Linked DNA regions of Vreelandella piezotolerans. The protein of the gene in region 2 interacts with the protein of the main gene of each other region in a pairwise test. Links are inferred from orthologs where the notes say so. Each region holds a gene or a part of one and is shown on either strand. Other genes may lie near its edges.

Evidence for each region.
Region 1: the proteins of ligA (region 2) and leuS interact in binary tests that used the Escherichia coli proteins (3 or more experiments, as listed by UniProt). The link is inferred for Vreelandella piezotolerans from one-to-one orthologs.

The regions. Positions count from the first base shown.
Region 1 is NZ_CP048602.1:1,645,078-1,652,119, forward strand. Bases 1,913-5,015 are described here. They hold leuS (leucine--tRNA ligase), read right to left. Parts: upstream 4,706-5,015; coding sequence 2,120-4,705; downstream 1,913-2,119. Other genes in these bases: GYM47_RS07520 (LPS-assembly lipoprotein LptE), read right to left, coding at 1,913-2,123; GYM47_RS07530 (zinc ribbon-containing protein), read left to right, coding at 4,869-5,015. In the rest of the region: GYM47_RS07505 (PA2778 family cysteine peptidase), read right to left, coding at 1-54; GYM47_RS07510 (PA2779 family protein), read right to left, coding at 68-466; holA (DNA polymerase III subunit delta), read right to left, coding at 565-1,632; more of GYM47_RS07520, read right to left, coding at 1,629-1,912; more of GYM47_RS07530, read left to right, coding at 5,016-5,387; GYM47_RS07535 (hypothetical protein), read right to left, coding at 5,391-6,704.
Region 2 is NZ_CP048602.1:819,050-825,912, forward strand. What follows is about bases 1,785-4,708. They hold ligA (NAD-dependent DNA ligase LigA), read left to right. Parts: upstream 1,785-2,190; coding sequence 2,191-4,227; downstream 4,228-4,708. Other genes in these bases: zipA (cell division protein ZipA), read left to right, coding at 1,785-2,102; GYM47_RS03800 (YheU family protein), read left to right, coding at 4,224-4,496; mnmC (bifunctional tRNA (5-methylaminomethyl-2-thiouridine)(34)-methyltransferase MnmC2/FAD-dependent 5-carboxymethylaminomethyl-2-thiouridine(34) oxidoreductase MnmC1), read right to left, coding at 4,490-4,708. Outside these bases: more of zipA, read left to right, coding at 360-1,784; more of mnmC, read right to left, coding at 4,709-6,523; GYM47_RS03810 (YciI family protein), read right to left, coding at 6,683-6,863. UniProt on the Escherichia coli protein: DNA ligase that catalyzes the formation of phosphodiester linkages between 5'-phosphoryl and 3'-hydroxyl groups in double-stranded DNA using NAD as a coenzyme and as the energy source for the reaction.

The DNA.
Region 1 (7,042 bases), 830 kb from region 2 along the record:
CAGCAGGCTCAACACCAAAACGCCCGCAGAGCGGGCGTTAACGGAACGGTCCATGGTCACCAATACGTTAGCGAGTGAACGGATAAACATCGGTCAACCCTAGGATGTCCGTTACCAGCAGAATGACGAATACCGCGAACAGCGCGCCGATCACACCGGCACCGGCAGGCAGTTGTTCGAGCTGCTGTGCCATTTGCTGAGCTTCGGCATCGCTAAGGGCTGCAACACGCGCCTCGACATCGGCGGGATTGACGCCCTGTTTGAGCAGTTGATCTTGCACATCGGCACGGGCGAGGATTTCGTTGATACGCTCGCGGTCAGCGCCAGCACGGTCGCCTGCTAAAACAGACTGCGTCGATACCAGATCCATACCTTGTGGAGCGGTAGGGGCCGCCACGACGGGCAGGCTGGTCAGCACTAACGCAGCAATCAAAAGGGTCGAGAGGTAAGCACGCACTGTTTTCATCGTCTTCATCCTTAGACTGGTCGGGGAGCAGGCCATCAAGGGCCCGTTAAATAGTATAGAAACAAACAGATGCGGTTTTAAGATAAAAATGCAAAGTACTAATTATTTGCACTAATGCGATAGGTCCAGGGTGTTTCCGCTAAAATGCCCTTGGCTCCGGCCATGGTCATGGCCAGATCGTGCAGCCCCGGCCACAGCGGTACGACAGAGGCGCCTTTGACCGCCAAGTCCAAGCGCTGCGCCATGAGCAGCAGTTTGTGCAAGCGCTTCATGGAGAGTCGGCCAATGGCTTTTTGATAGGCCGGGCGGCGTTTATCGAAAATCATCGGCTTTTGGGTTTTGCAGGCGTGTTCGAAACTCTGGCCCTGGTCGAGATGCTGATGCAGGGACAGCAGGGTGCGCAGCTCGCGGGTCAGCGCCCATAGGACGATGGGCGCTTCCACGCCTTCGCTCTTCAGGCCGTGGACGATCCGCGAGGCGCGGCTGGGTTCGCCTTTCAAGCAGGCGTCTGCCAGATTGAAGACATCGAAGCGGGTACTGTCTTCGACGCCTTGAGCAATGTGTTCGACGTTGAGCCGAGTGTTGGCCGGGTAGATCAGCGCCAGCTTCTGTAGTTCCTGATCCGCCGCCAACAGATTGCCCTCGGTGCGCTCACCCAGTAAGCGCGCCGCTTCCAGGTCGATTTGCAGGCCGTGATGCGAGGCCCTATCGCGCAGCCAGTAGCCAAGGCGCGAGGCATCGACCGGCCAAACGGGCACGAACAAGCCGTGTTTGTCCAGCGCCTTGAACCAGGCGCTTTTCTGCTGCTTGGCATCGACTTTGCCCATGCTGACCAGCAGCAAATCATCGCTGCCATCCATCATGTCTGCGTACTGCGCCAGCGCTTTGGTGCCTTCCTGCCCCAGCTTTTGATTGCCCAAACGCAGCTCCAGCAGCTTGTTAGAGGCAAACAGCGAGAGGTTACTGGCGGTTTCCAGTAGCCGTCCCCAGGCAAAGTTGGGCTCCACGTCCAGCACTTCGCGCTCTTCGATACCCGCTTGGCGGGCGGCGGCGCGGACGGCATCGCAGGCGTCACGATGCTGAAGCGGCTCGTCACCCGCCACGATCACCGCTTTCGGCAGCTTCTTGGCAAGAGCGGCAGGCAATTGATCGGCAAATACCTTCACCGCAGCGCCTCGAGATTGGCCAACCGTTCGATGATGCGCTGGGCAAGCTGGCGGGTCAGCGTTTGCTGGGCTTCCTGGAAGAGCGTCTCCCGGTTCAGCAGGTCGTCATCGCTGACGCGAATGCGCGTGCTGGTCGCCACCGTAGCATCGTTCAACGCGTACGCGCCGGTATCGCGCTGCTGCACCGACAGCGACGTGCTCAGCGTTAGTTCATGCTCTCGGCTCGCGCGACCCTCGGTGCCAATGGGGCGCTGCTGTAGCGAGGGGGTGCTCAGCGTCACGCGCCAGGGCGCACCGCTTGTCACCTCGGTGCCCAGTTGCTGCAGACGTGTGCGAAGCTGCTGAGCGAGAGCGCTATTGTCATCGCCCTCTAACGATAGCGCAGGAAGACGTGGCATGGATTCCGAACCGCGCAAGCGGAACCCACAGCCGCTGAGCAGCACCGCCACCGAGGCGGCAGTACTCAGGGTCAAGAAGCGACGGCGATTCATCCACTCACCACAATGTTAACCAGCTTGCCGGGCACCACGATCACCTTACGAACCGTTTTGCCTTCCAAATGGCGCTGGACGTTATCGTTTTCCATCGCCAGTTGCTCGATGGCGGCTTTATCAGCGCTGGCCGGAGCTTCCAGGCGGGCGCGAAGCTTACCGTTCACCTGTACCACCAGCTCGATGCTGTCGCGGGTCAGGGCGGCTTCGTCGACGTCCGGCCACTGGGCTTCGATGGCCGGCTGTTCGTGGCCGAACTGTTGCCACAGCGTGTGGCACAAGTGCGGGGTAATAGGGGCCAGCAGCAGGACGCAGGCCTCTAGCGCTTCACGGCTGACCGCCAACCCCAGCTCGGAGGTATCCTCGAACTTGGCCACCGCGTTGGAAAGCTCCATCACGGCCGCAATGGCGGTGTTGAACGTGGTGCGACGGCCAATGTCGTCGCTGGCTTTCTTGATGGTTTCGTGGGTCTTGCGGCGTAGCGCTTTTTGGACGTCGTCGAGCGCGTCGACGTTCAGCGTGCCCGGCGTGCCCGCTTCCAAGTGCTCGCTGACCTGACGCCAGATACGCTTCAAGAAGCGATGCGCGCCTTCCACACCGGAGTCCGACCACTCCAGCGACTGCTCGGGCGGTGCAGCGAACATCATGAACAGGCGCACGGTGTCGGCACCGAACTTGTCGATCATCGATTGCGGATCGACGCCGTTGTTCTTCGACTTGGACATCTTCTCGATGCCGCCCATCTCCACCGGCTGGCCGTCGCTCATCAGTACGGCGCTCAGCGGGCGGCCTTTCTCGTCGCGCTTCACTTCCACATCGGCGGGATTAAACCACTCTTTACCGCCGTTCTCTTTAATGCGGTAGAAGGTTTCGGCGATCACCATGCCTTGGGTGAGCAGCTGCTGGAACGGCTCGTCGGAATTGACCATGCCGAAATCGCGCAGCAGCTTGTGGAAGAAGCGGGCGTAGAGCAGGTGCAGAATGGCATGCTCGATACCGCCAATGTAGAGATCCACCGGCAGCCAGTAGTTGGCGCGCTCGTCCAGCATCGCCTCGTGGTTATCCGCACAGCAGAAGCGGGCGAAGTACCAGGAGGACTCCATGAAGGTATCGAAGGTGTCGGTTTCACGCACCCAGCCGTCGCCCAGCTCGGAGAACTCCGGCATCTTCTTCAGCGGCGAGCCGGAGGCATCCACGGTGACTTCCATGGGCAGGGCGACGGGCAGCTCGTCATCGGAAAGCGGTACGGTTTGGCCTTCCGGGCCGTACTTCACCGGAATCGGCGCGCCCCAGTAGCGCTGGCGGGCAATGCCCCAATCGCGCAGGCGGTAGTTGGTTTTCACTTCGCCACGGCCCAGTTCGGCCAGCTTGGCGGCAATGGCATCGAACGCCGCTTGGAATTCCAGGCCGTCGAACTCGCCGGAATTGATCAGCGTGCCGTGTTCGACATACGCGCCTTCGGAGATATCCGGCGTGTTGCCTTGCTCATCGGCGACCACCGGCTTCAGCTCGACACCGTACTTGGTGGCAAACTCCCAGTCGCGCTGGTCGTGTGCGGGCACGGCCATGACCGCGCCAGTGCCAAACTCCATGAGCACGAAGTTGGCCACAAAGACGGGCACTTCTTCACCACTCAACGGGTGAATGGCTTTATGGCCCGTGGTCATGCCCAGCTTCTCTTTGGTGGCCATTTCCGCTTCAGAGGTGCCGCCTTTGGCGCACTCTTCACAGAACGCCGCGATCTCGCTGCTCTGCTCGGCGGCCTGTTTGGCCAGCGGGTGCCCGGCGGCCACGGCCACGTAGGTCACGCCCATCAGCGTGTCCGGGCGGGTGGTGTATACCGCCAGCGGCTCGCAGGCGCTACCATCGGCGGCTTTGATATCGAAGCTCAGCTCGACGCCACGGGATTTACCAATCCAGTTGCGCTGCATGGTTTTGACCTGCTCGGGCCACTCGACGTTATCCAAATCCGCCAGCAGTTCATCGGCGTAGTCAGTGATCTTCAGGAACCACAACGGGATCTCTTTGCGCTCCACCGGCGCGCCGGAACGCCAGCCGCAGCCGTCGATGACCTGTTCGTTGGCTAGCACGGTTTGGTCGACCGGGTCCCAGTTCACCGTGGACATCTTCTTGTAGACCAGCCCTTTCTCCACCAGCTTGGTGAAGAACCACTGCTCCCAGCGGTAGTAGCTGGTGTCGCAGGTAGCGAATTCACGGCTCCAGTCGTAGGCAAACCCCAGTGCCTTCAACTGGTTGCGCATGTAATCGATGTTCTGATAAGTCCACTTGGCAGGCGGCACCTGATTTTGGATCGCGGCATTTTCCGCCGGCATTCCGAACGCGTCCCAGCCCATGGGCTGCATGACATTTTTACCCTGCATGCGCTGGAAACGTGAGACAACGTCGCCGATAGTGTAATTACGCACGTGGCCCATGTGCAGCTTGCCGCTGGGGTAGGGGAACATGGATAGGCAGTAGAACTTTTCGCGGTTGGCGTCTTCTACGGCTTTGAAGCACTGGTGCTTGTCCCAGTACTGCTGAGCATCACGTTCGATATCACGGGGGCTGTAATGTGCGTCCATCGGTGTTTTCAATGCCTTGGGGTCATTCGCCCAGCTAAGGGCGCAAAGTGAATAATAGATGACGACTGTCAGATAAGTAGCGTCGATTGTATCCTATGCGGGTGTATCCTTGAACGGCTAGCCGATGATAGGCATCACCTGTGGCAACAAAAGGAGAGGACCCATGGAAAAACAGAACGATCACCGCCTTCGCGAAGGCTACGAGCGCCTGTTGGAGCGCATGCAAGATGGCGCCAACGAGCTCACTTGGGACAACCTGCAAAAGGATTTGGACGACGCCGTTGCCTTCGAAGCCGAGCTGGAAGAGTACACCAAAGACGAGCTGGCCCTGCTACGCGCCTGGGTAGAGCGCGACCTGAAAGACATGCGCTACTACATGGCCGATACCGGCAAGCAGGTGGCAAGCTGGCTAGGGATCGATATCGACCAGCTCTCCCGCCGCGTGGCGGAATCGCTACTCTCGATTGCCGACCGCAGCATCGTCGAGCGCGAACGCTTCGAGGATGACCTGGAAGCCGCCCGCGCCGACTACTGCGAAGGCGAAATGGCCGCCCCTGGCTTGATGGCCTGCACCCACTGCGATGCCCAGGTAATGCTCAACGAGGTCGCCCGGCTGGAACCCTGCCACCAGTGCGGCCACCGCTACTTCTACCGCTTCCCCAATAAAATCATCGAAACCTGATTGTTAACCCAGCCAAGCGCCCAAGCCTGCGATCGCCCCCAGCGAGAGCAGGCTCATCATCGCTGCGTAGGGCAGGTTGTCTTTCATCATGCGATACCCGCTCACTCCATAGCGGCCCTGTAAGGAAAGATTGATACCGGAAAGCGGCCCTACGCTGGTGCCCACCGCCCAGGCGCTCAGCGCCACAAAGGCAAACAGCGTTTGCTCGCCGCCGCTCAAATCCAAAATAGACGCCAGCACCGAAACGCCAATAATTGGGTGCAGCCCCGCCAGCGCGCTCAGTGTAATGGCGGCAAAGCTGGCCATGGCCTGCCAGGTGCCAAAGCGGGCAAACAGCGTCCACTCATCGCCCGCAGCGGCGGCCACCAGCGTCGACAGCCCCAAAGTAAGTAACCCCGCCGCTAGAAACAGCGAAATCTCCCCACGCATGGCGGGCAGGCGGGTCACGGTATGCTGGCGAATACGCCGCAGGGTAAAGCGCGGCCCTTCCCGCAGGTTGCTTAACAGCGCCACCCCCGGCAGTAAAAAGGTAATGATGCTGACGATGGTCAGCGACGGCGTGATCCAGAAGTGAAACAGCATCACCAGCGCCGCCATGCCCGCTGGCATCAGCAGGCTGCGCGGCGATAGCGAAAAACCATCCACCTCGGCCAAATCGAACCGCCGCCGCAGCTCTAATGTGGTCAATAGCCCCGAGAGCATGGCCATCGGAAAACCCACCACGGCAATCTGGGCGTACTGCACCGATGGCACCAGGGCAATCACCACCGCCATGGAGGCAAAGAAGGGCGACCAAAGGGCTGCGCTAGAAAGCCCCCGGTTCAGCGCCAGTAGCTGCGGCGTGGTCAACGGCGCACGGCGGGCCAAGCGGTCGCCCACCATGAACACCGTCGATAGATTCAAAATCGTGCCAAGAAAATGAACCCCCAGCCAGGTGCGTAGCACGCCGTCCGCCCCCGTTACCCGCTTACCCGGCGCACGCTTGTTGCCCTGGGTGCCGATCAGCGAGATAAAACTCACGCCCACCAGCATGGAAGCCACGAACACGTTCCCCTGCAGCATGGCAGGCCAGTTCACCGCCGCGCCATACACGGTTTGCGCCACCACCAGCATCACCACACCCAGGGCAATCAACACTCCAGCCTGAATGCGTGAACGCTTGGGAATATCCCGCCACAGCAGCGCCACCGCCGCCCACAACAAATAGCTCACCGCCTGCGCGGTCGGCACCGCCCCGGTAAAGCCCACTATCTGCGCCAAAAGCCCCAGCAGCACCAATACCCCCGCCAAGCGCTGCCGCCTCGTCGTCTCTCGCATCTCGATCCCTTACTGGTTGAGTTAGCAGGCTAAGCTGGTTTGCGAGAGAAGGCTAGTCGCAAGAGGTTAAGGGGTAAGGGAGATGGCATGTGTGGGAGGTGACAGATGTAGCAGGTGGCAGAGGCGAAAGATGGATGGTGCGGGAGATGATAGTTGTGAGAGATGGAAAGAGTGGAAGATGACATGAGTGGGAAGGCGCTTCAGCGCGCGATGACCCAGCCACCCAGACATCGAAAAAGCCACCGATCCCGTAGCGCGGCGTAACGAACGAAGTGAGGCACCCGCGAAGCACCGCAACGCGGTGCCGAATGTGCCACCCAAGGCACGCAAAAATTTTC
Region 2 (6,863 bases):
GTCGAAAGCGCAAAGGATTAATAAGAAACTAGCGATAGTGAATAACATTCACTAGCATAACGTTTAAATAGAGTGATTGAAGCAGGTAATGGCTTCCCCTTGCAGGGTGTGTTCAAACACTATTTAAAGAGATGAAATAACGCGATGGGCACTTTTGCTGGTTGATAAGGTCGAAAAATTCGCCTAAAAAACGTTCATAGCGGCTCAAACGTGTGAAAATCAGCAAAAATTGGCTCTTTTCGTAGCAACCGCGCTATGCTTGGTGCTAAATATCGATTTATAAGAAGGTTCCCATATTCTGGCGCAGTGCCGCGCACTGTGCCCTAGTAACCGGTTAGATGACCCATGGAATGCTCGACATGGAATTAAGAGAGTGGTTAATCATTCTAGGACTGGCACTGGTTTCGCTAATCGTTGTCGACGGTGTGCGTAGGCTCCAGCGTCAGCGTCGTGTGCCCCGGCTAGACCAAGCGGTAAAAGATTTGCCTACCGCGAAGTTGGAAGAGTTAGACGACGAGGCGAAAGAAGCCGAGATCAATTGGGAGCTGCCCAACGGCGGTGCTCGGGTCGTTAAACCCGCCGACTATAGCGGGCTGGGACAAAAGCCCAAGCTCAAACGCCAAGAGCACCCTGGCCCTTCCAAAGTGCTGTCGGATTTCCGTCGTTCGTTCAGTAAACCCTCTAGTAAAACCACGTCTCGTCCCGAGCCTGCTGCCCCCGGGCCTGCCGAACGGCACGCGGCAGCTCAAGAAGTGAAACCAGAGCTCCGTCGCGAGCCGAGTGTGTTTGCCAAAGACGACGCAGAGGTAACGGCACCCCCACCGTCTGTGTCTGTCGATGCAGAGCCGACCCAGCCAATGCCTGCGGCGACTCAGCCAACGCCTGCGGCAACGCCTGACCCCGTCAAGGCCTCCAGCAGCGCACCTGCCATGAGCGCTTCGGCCGAAGAAGAGCCCGCTGTAACGGCATCGGCCGATGAGCTGCCAACCACTCAGCCTGACATGCCTAAGACGGCCGAAGCGCCCACAGCGAAAGAAGCCGCTGACGATGAGCCGACACCGACTCCCGATCCTGAACCGGTGCTGCGCGCTGAGCCAGAGGACGCCGTTTTTGCCAAGCACGCCGCTGACGCTCCCAAACGTCGGCAACTGCGTGATGAGACCGTTGGCGACCGTGAGCTGGACGACGAAATCGACGAGTACCGCTTGGTCGATTTCGAAGGTATTGGACGCTCGTTCAAACGCCGCATCATTGAGCGCCGTAAAGAGAGAGCGATCAAAAAGGCCGAGAAAGCCAAACGCGCCGAAGCATTAGCCAAGCAGAAGGCCGAGCGTAAAGCGCTGGAAGCCGAACAGCGCCGTGAAGCCAAGCAGGCTGCTGAAGCGGAAAAAGCACGTATCGCACAAGAGAAGGCTCAAGCCCGAGAGGCCGCTGCCTATGAAGCAGCCGCCAAACAGGAGGTCCCACAGTCGGCGCCCGTATGGGATGAGTATGAGGACAGCGCACGACATTACGATGAGCATTACCAAGGCGTCGATGACGAGCTGGAAACGACCTACGCTACACAAGATAACGTGGTGCGCGCCCATCCGACCTTGGAAAAAGCGCTACGTCACGATGTGAACGGCGAGCACGCCAAAGAGACGTTGGCCAATGCCGACGAGATGGTGGTGATCAGCGTTCTTTCCCGTGACCCGGACGGGTTCGATGGCGGTAAGTTGCTCGAACTCATCATGGCATGCGGGCTGCGCTATAGCCGTACCATGGGCGTATTTCACCGTTTCGAAACGGAAAGCCCAGACAGCGAGCTGCAGTTCTCCATGGTCAACGTGCTCAAGCCCGGCACGTTCCCCATCGAAGAGATGGACGAGTTCGTGACACCCGGTATTACGTTCCTAATGCCGCTACCCGGCGCGGTGGATAGCTCTGCCGCCTTCGAGGCGATGGTCGAGACCGCCATGGTCGTCGTTCGACATATGGGCGGTGAATTGAAAGACGAAAACCGTAGCGTGATGACGGCACAAACCATCGAGTTTGCCCGTCAGCGGGTGCATGAATTCGAACGTCGTCACCGTTTGCATCGCCAACTGCAGGCGCGTTAACCGCCACACTGCGCTGACACCCGCCTTCTTCTGGAAGGCGGGTGTTTTTGTTACTGAATACCCGTTTATCTGTCTTCGGAATTTCTGAATGAGTCAGCCTGACCCCACTCTGTTGGAAGAGATCAGCCAGCTGCGCGCCGATCTCGATGATGCCAATCACCGTTATTACGTGCTGGACGAACCCACGCTCACCGATGCGGACTATGACCGTAAACTGCAGCGCTTGAAACAGATAGAGAGCGAGCACCCCGAGCTGATCTCCCCCGACTCGCCCACTCAACGAGTCGGTGCCGCCCCGGCAGAGGGCTTCCCCGAAGTCGCCCACGCCATACCCATGCTGTCGTTGGATAACGCCTTTAGCCGTGGTGACATCGCGGCCTTTGCCGAGCGCGTTGCGGAGCGTTTGGAGTGCCAAGCCAGCGAGATCGCGTTTAGCTGCGAACCTAAGTTGGATGGTGCGGCGGTTTCGCTGGTGTATGAGCAGGGCGTACTGGTCAGCGGCGCGACGCGGGGAGATGGCCGCACCGGGGAGGGCATCACCTCCAACCTGCGCACGCTGCGCTCGGTACCGCTCAAACTCATGGGCCAACAGGTGCCTGAGTTACTGGAAGTGCGCGGCGAAGTGATCATGCGCCATGCCGGGTTCGAAGCCCTCAACGAGCGGGCCAGAGAGGAGGGCAGCAAGGTGTTTGCCAACCCGCGTAACGCCGCTGCCGGTAGCCTGCGCCAGCTCGATCCGCGCATTACGGCGACCCGCCCGTTGGAGTTTCACGCGTACCAAGCCGCCCGCTTGGAGCCCGACTTGGGCGACACCACCCACAGTGCGCTAATGTCCCGTTTATCCACATTGGGTTTTCGCACCAGTACAGAGCTCACCACGCTGCAAGGCCCCGACGCCGTCGCGGACTACTGCGAGCAGCTCGGTGCTAAGCGCGATCAGCTGGGCTACGACATCGACGGCGTGGTGATCAAGGTCAACGACCTGCGCCATCAGCGGGAGCTGGGCTTCGTTGCCCGCGCGCCGCGTTGGGCGGTGGCGTTCAAATTCCCCGCTCAGGAAGAGGTCACCACCCTAAACGACGTGGAGTTTCAGGTGGGACGCACCGGCGCCATTACGCCGGTCGCCCGGTTGGAGCCGGTCACCGTCGCCGGGGTGACGGTCTCGAATGCCACGCTGCACAATGCCGATGAGATTAGTCGCCTGGGCGTGATGATTGGCGACACGGTCGCGATTCGCCGCGCGGGCGACGTCATTCCTCAGGTCGTGCGCGTGGATGAAGAGAAGCGTCCGGCGGACGCCCGGGCGATCGTTTTTCCAGATCACTGCCCTGTGTGCGGTTCGGATATCGAACGTATCGAAGGCGAAGCCGTGGCGCGCTGCTCCGGTGGGCTTTACTGTGCCGCCCAGCGTAAAGAGGCGCTAAAACACTTCGCCAGCCGTAAAGCGCTGGATATCGACGGCCTGGGGGAGAAGCTGATCGAACAGCTGGTGGAACAGGCGTGGGTGAAAACCCCGGCCGATCTGTTCCACCTTGGCGTCGATCCGTTGAAGAGCCTGCCGCGCATGGGCGAAAAGTCCGCCACCAACCTGGTCAATGCACTGGAAAAAGCCAAGCAGACCACGCTGGCGCGGTTCATCTACGCGCTGGGCATCCGTGAGGTGGGCGAGGCCACGGCGGCCAATGTGGCCAACCACTTCGGTACGCTGCAAGCGTTACAAGAGGCCGATTTGGCGGCGCTGGAGGCCGTCAATGACGTGGGCCCCGTGGTGGCTGCGCATATCCACACCTTTTTCCGCCAGCCCCATAACTTGGAGACGCTGCAAGCGTTGATCGAAGCGGGCGTGACCTGGCAAGAGGCCGAGGTGACGCAAGGTCCCACGCCGCTGGAGGGGCAGACTTGGGTGCTGACCGGCACGATGGACAGCATGACCCGCGACGAAGGCAAAGCGCGACTGCAAGCGTTAGGCGCCAAAGTGGCGGGCAGTGTCTCCAAGAAAACGACCTGCCTCGTGGCGGGTGAGGCAGCGGGTAGCAAACTCGCCAAAGCCGAACAGCTGGGGGTCGAGGTGATCGACGAAGCCACGTTCATCGAGCGCTTGGCCGCCTGGGAGCAGAGTGAATGAGCCGTTTTATCGAAGTCCCGGCGCGCATGCTGCCGCCGGACACCCTCACCGCGCTATTGGAAGCCTTCGTCACCCGCCAAGGGTATGACACCACCGATACCGGCGAAGGCATGAGCGGCTGGGTCGCCGAGCTCAAGCAGCAGCTTGACCGTCACGAGCTGATCATTGCCCACGACTTAGAGCTCGAGATGACTGAGGTGATGACTCTCGCCCAGTGGCGCTCGTTTGGGCGAGAGCTGGCAGATGACGAGGAGGAGGGCGACTACTGAGCCCGCACCAGCGCGGTGATCAGCCGCCGCCCCGGATGAAGATGGTCCACCAGCGGCTGCTCGACGGGTAGCGGCTCATCGCAAAGGCGCGATGCAATGACTTCCGCACATAGCGGCGCGCTGGCCAGTCCTCGGGAGCCATGCGCGGTGGATATCCACAGCCCTGGGTAGTGTTCACCGGGGATGGACGGCACTTTCGAGGCATCCTTGCGCAGCACGGCATAGTCCCTCTGCCATGCCGCCGCGTTGGGCACCGGCCCCGCGTATGGGGTTTTATCGGGGCTGGCGGCCCGCACCGCAGCCCGGCCTTCCAGCGACTCTGGGCGTAATGAAATGCCGGAAGCCTCAAGCGCGGCCACCCACTCTGGCAGCGCCTGGCGCAGTTCGTCGATATTGCGCTGGTGCTCTTTGTCGATGACGTGGCTCGTCGCGTCGTTGGGAACGAAGCTTGCACCAAAGGTCAGTACGTTCTCGATGGACGGCGATACGTAGCCTCCCGCGCACACCACTTTATCCGGTGTCTGGGTGCCTTCTGGCAGCGTTAGCTCGCTGACCTGGCCCCGAACCTGCTGCAGCGACAATTCGGCGGTTTGGGTAAACCGATTGGCCAGCGACGCCGTGGCGATCACCACGTGGTCGGCCTGTAGCCTCTCTCCATTGGCCAGCGCGACCTGCCATCTCGGTGTCTGTTCCGATGTCTGTGCCAGCCCGGTGACGTCGCCCTGCTGCACGGTAATGCGGGGGTGGTGCAACCACTGCTCGCAAAGCCGTTTTGGCCGTGCCCATCCCGCTTGTGGGTAGTAGAGCCCCTGGGAGGCCGAGACCGGCACGCCCGCCAGCTCGCTGAGTGTGGTGTCGGTGTGTGCCGACACGACGGAGGCGGGCAGCGGGTGATGGGCCATGAAGCGGCGTTGGCGCGTGGCCTCTTTATCGCTGAGCGCCAGCTGCACGACGCCGCACGGCTGCCAAAGCGGCGGCTCCTGTGGATGAGCCGCCGCCAGCTGTCCAAACTGGCGCTGGCTATACAGAAGTCCCGCTAAATAGAACCGGCTCTGCAGGTTGGTATCTACCGCCAGCTTCACATAGAGCGCCCCCTGGCGGTTGCCGGAGCCGCCTGCGCCTGGTGCGTCGCGCTCGATGACCGTCACCCGTTTGCCGCGCTTGGCCAACGCCGCCGCCACGCTGCTTCCCGCCAGGCCCGCGCCGATCACCACCACATGGTGCGCGTCGCGGTGAGTGGGGGGCATGAACCAGGGCGTTGCGCTGCGCCGCGCATCGGTTGGGGGTGTTTCAATGCCACCAGCCAGCATCTCTCGCTTGCGGCCAAACCCCGGTACTTTCTGCCAGTGAAAGCCCGCCGCTTTCAGGCCGCGCTTGACGATGCCCGCGCAGGTAAAGGTGGCGAACGTCGCCCCCGGGCGAGACCGGGCGGCCATGGCCTCGAACAACTCGGGTTGCCACATATCCGGGTTTTTCGAGGGTGCAAAGCCATCGAGAAACCAGGCATCCACTTGGCCGTCCAGCAGGTTGAGCCGTTCGGTGGTGTCGCCAAAGTGAAGGTCGAGGGTGACACGCTCGCTTAAATGTAAGCGGTGAATACCGCTGACCGCGTCAGGCCAGAGGGCACATAGCACCTGTGAATAACTCGCCAACGAGGGCCAGGCGCTGAGCGCGCGCGTCAACGCTTCCCGGCTTAACGGAAATTTTTCTGTGGATAACAGGTGCAGTCGCGCGTCGGCTGGAGCGTTCTGCTCGAAACAGGCCCACGCACAGAGCATATTGAGGCCAGTGCCAAAGCCCGTTTCGCCGATCACGAACGCCCGCGATGCCTGCCACGCCGCAAAGCGCTCTGGCAGCCGGTTCGCTCCCAAAAACACGTGCTCGGTTTCGGCACGGCCATCCTCACGGGAAAAATAGACGTCGTCGAAGGCGTCCGAGTGGGGTGATGTGTCGTTCCAAGTGAGCTGTGGGGCGCTCAATGCCGCCAGTGGCGGCAGGGTGGGAGCTTGAGCAGGGCGTTGTGTCACGCGGGCATCCGTGGGTAATGAATGGCTGGTTAAAAAATGATCAATTTGTTCATCGGGGCGCTATCTCTGGCTTATAGAAAAGCGTCCGCCGGGTTTTCACAGAGTTTTCCACAGGCTCTGTGAAAAAGCGGGCGGACCCTCCATACTCGCCCCAAAGCGTCAAGGCAAAACTTTTTTGAATGGCTTAACAATTACCTTGGCATAGACCCCAGCGATGATGTAAGGATCGGCGTCTGCCCATGCCTGCGCCTCTTCTAAACTGTCGAATTCCGCCACGACCAAGCTGCCGCTAAAGCCTGCATCGCCGGGGTTATCGGCATCGATGGCGGGATGTGGGCCT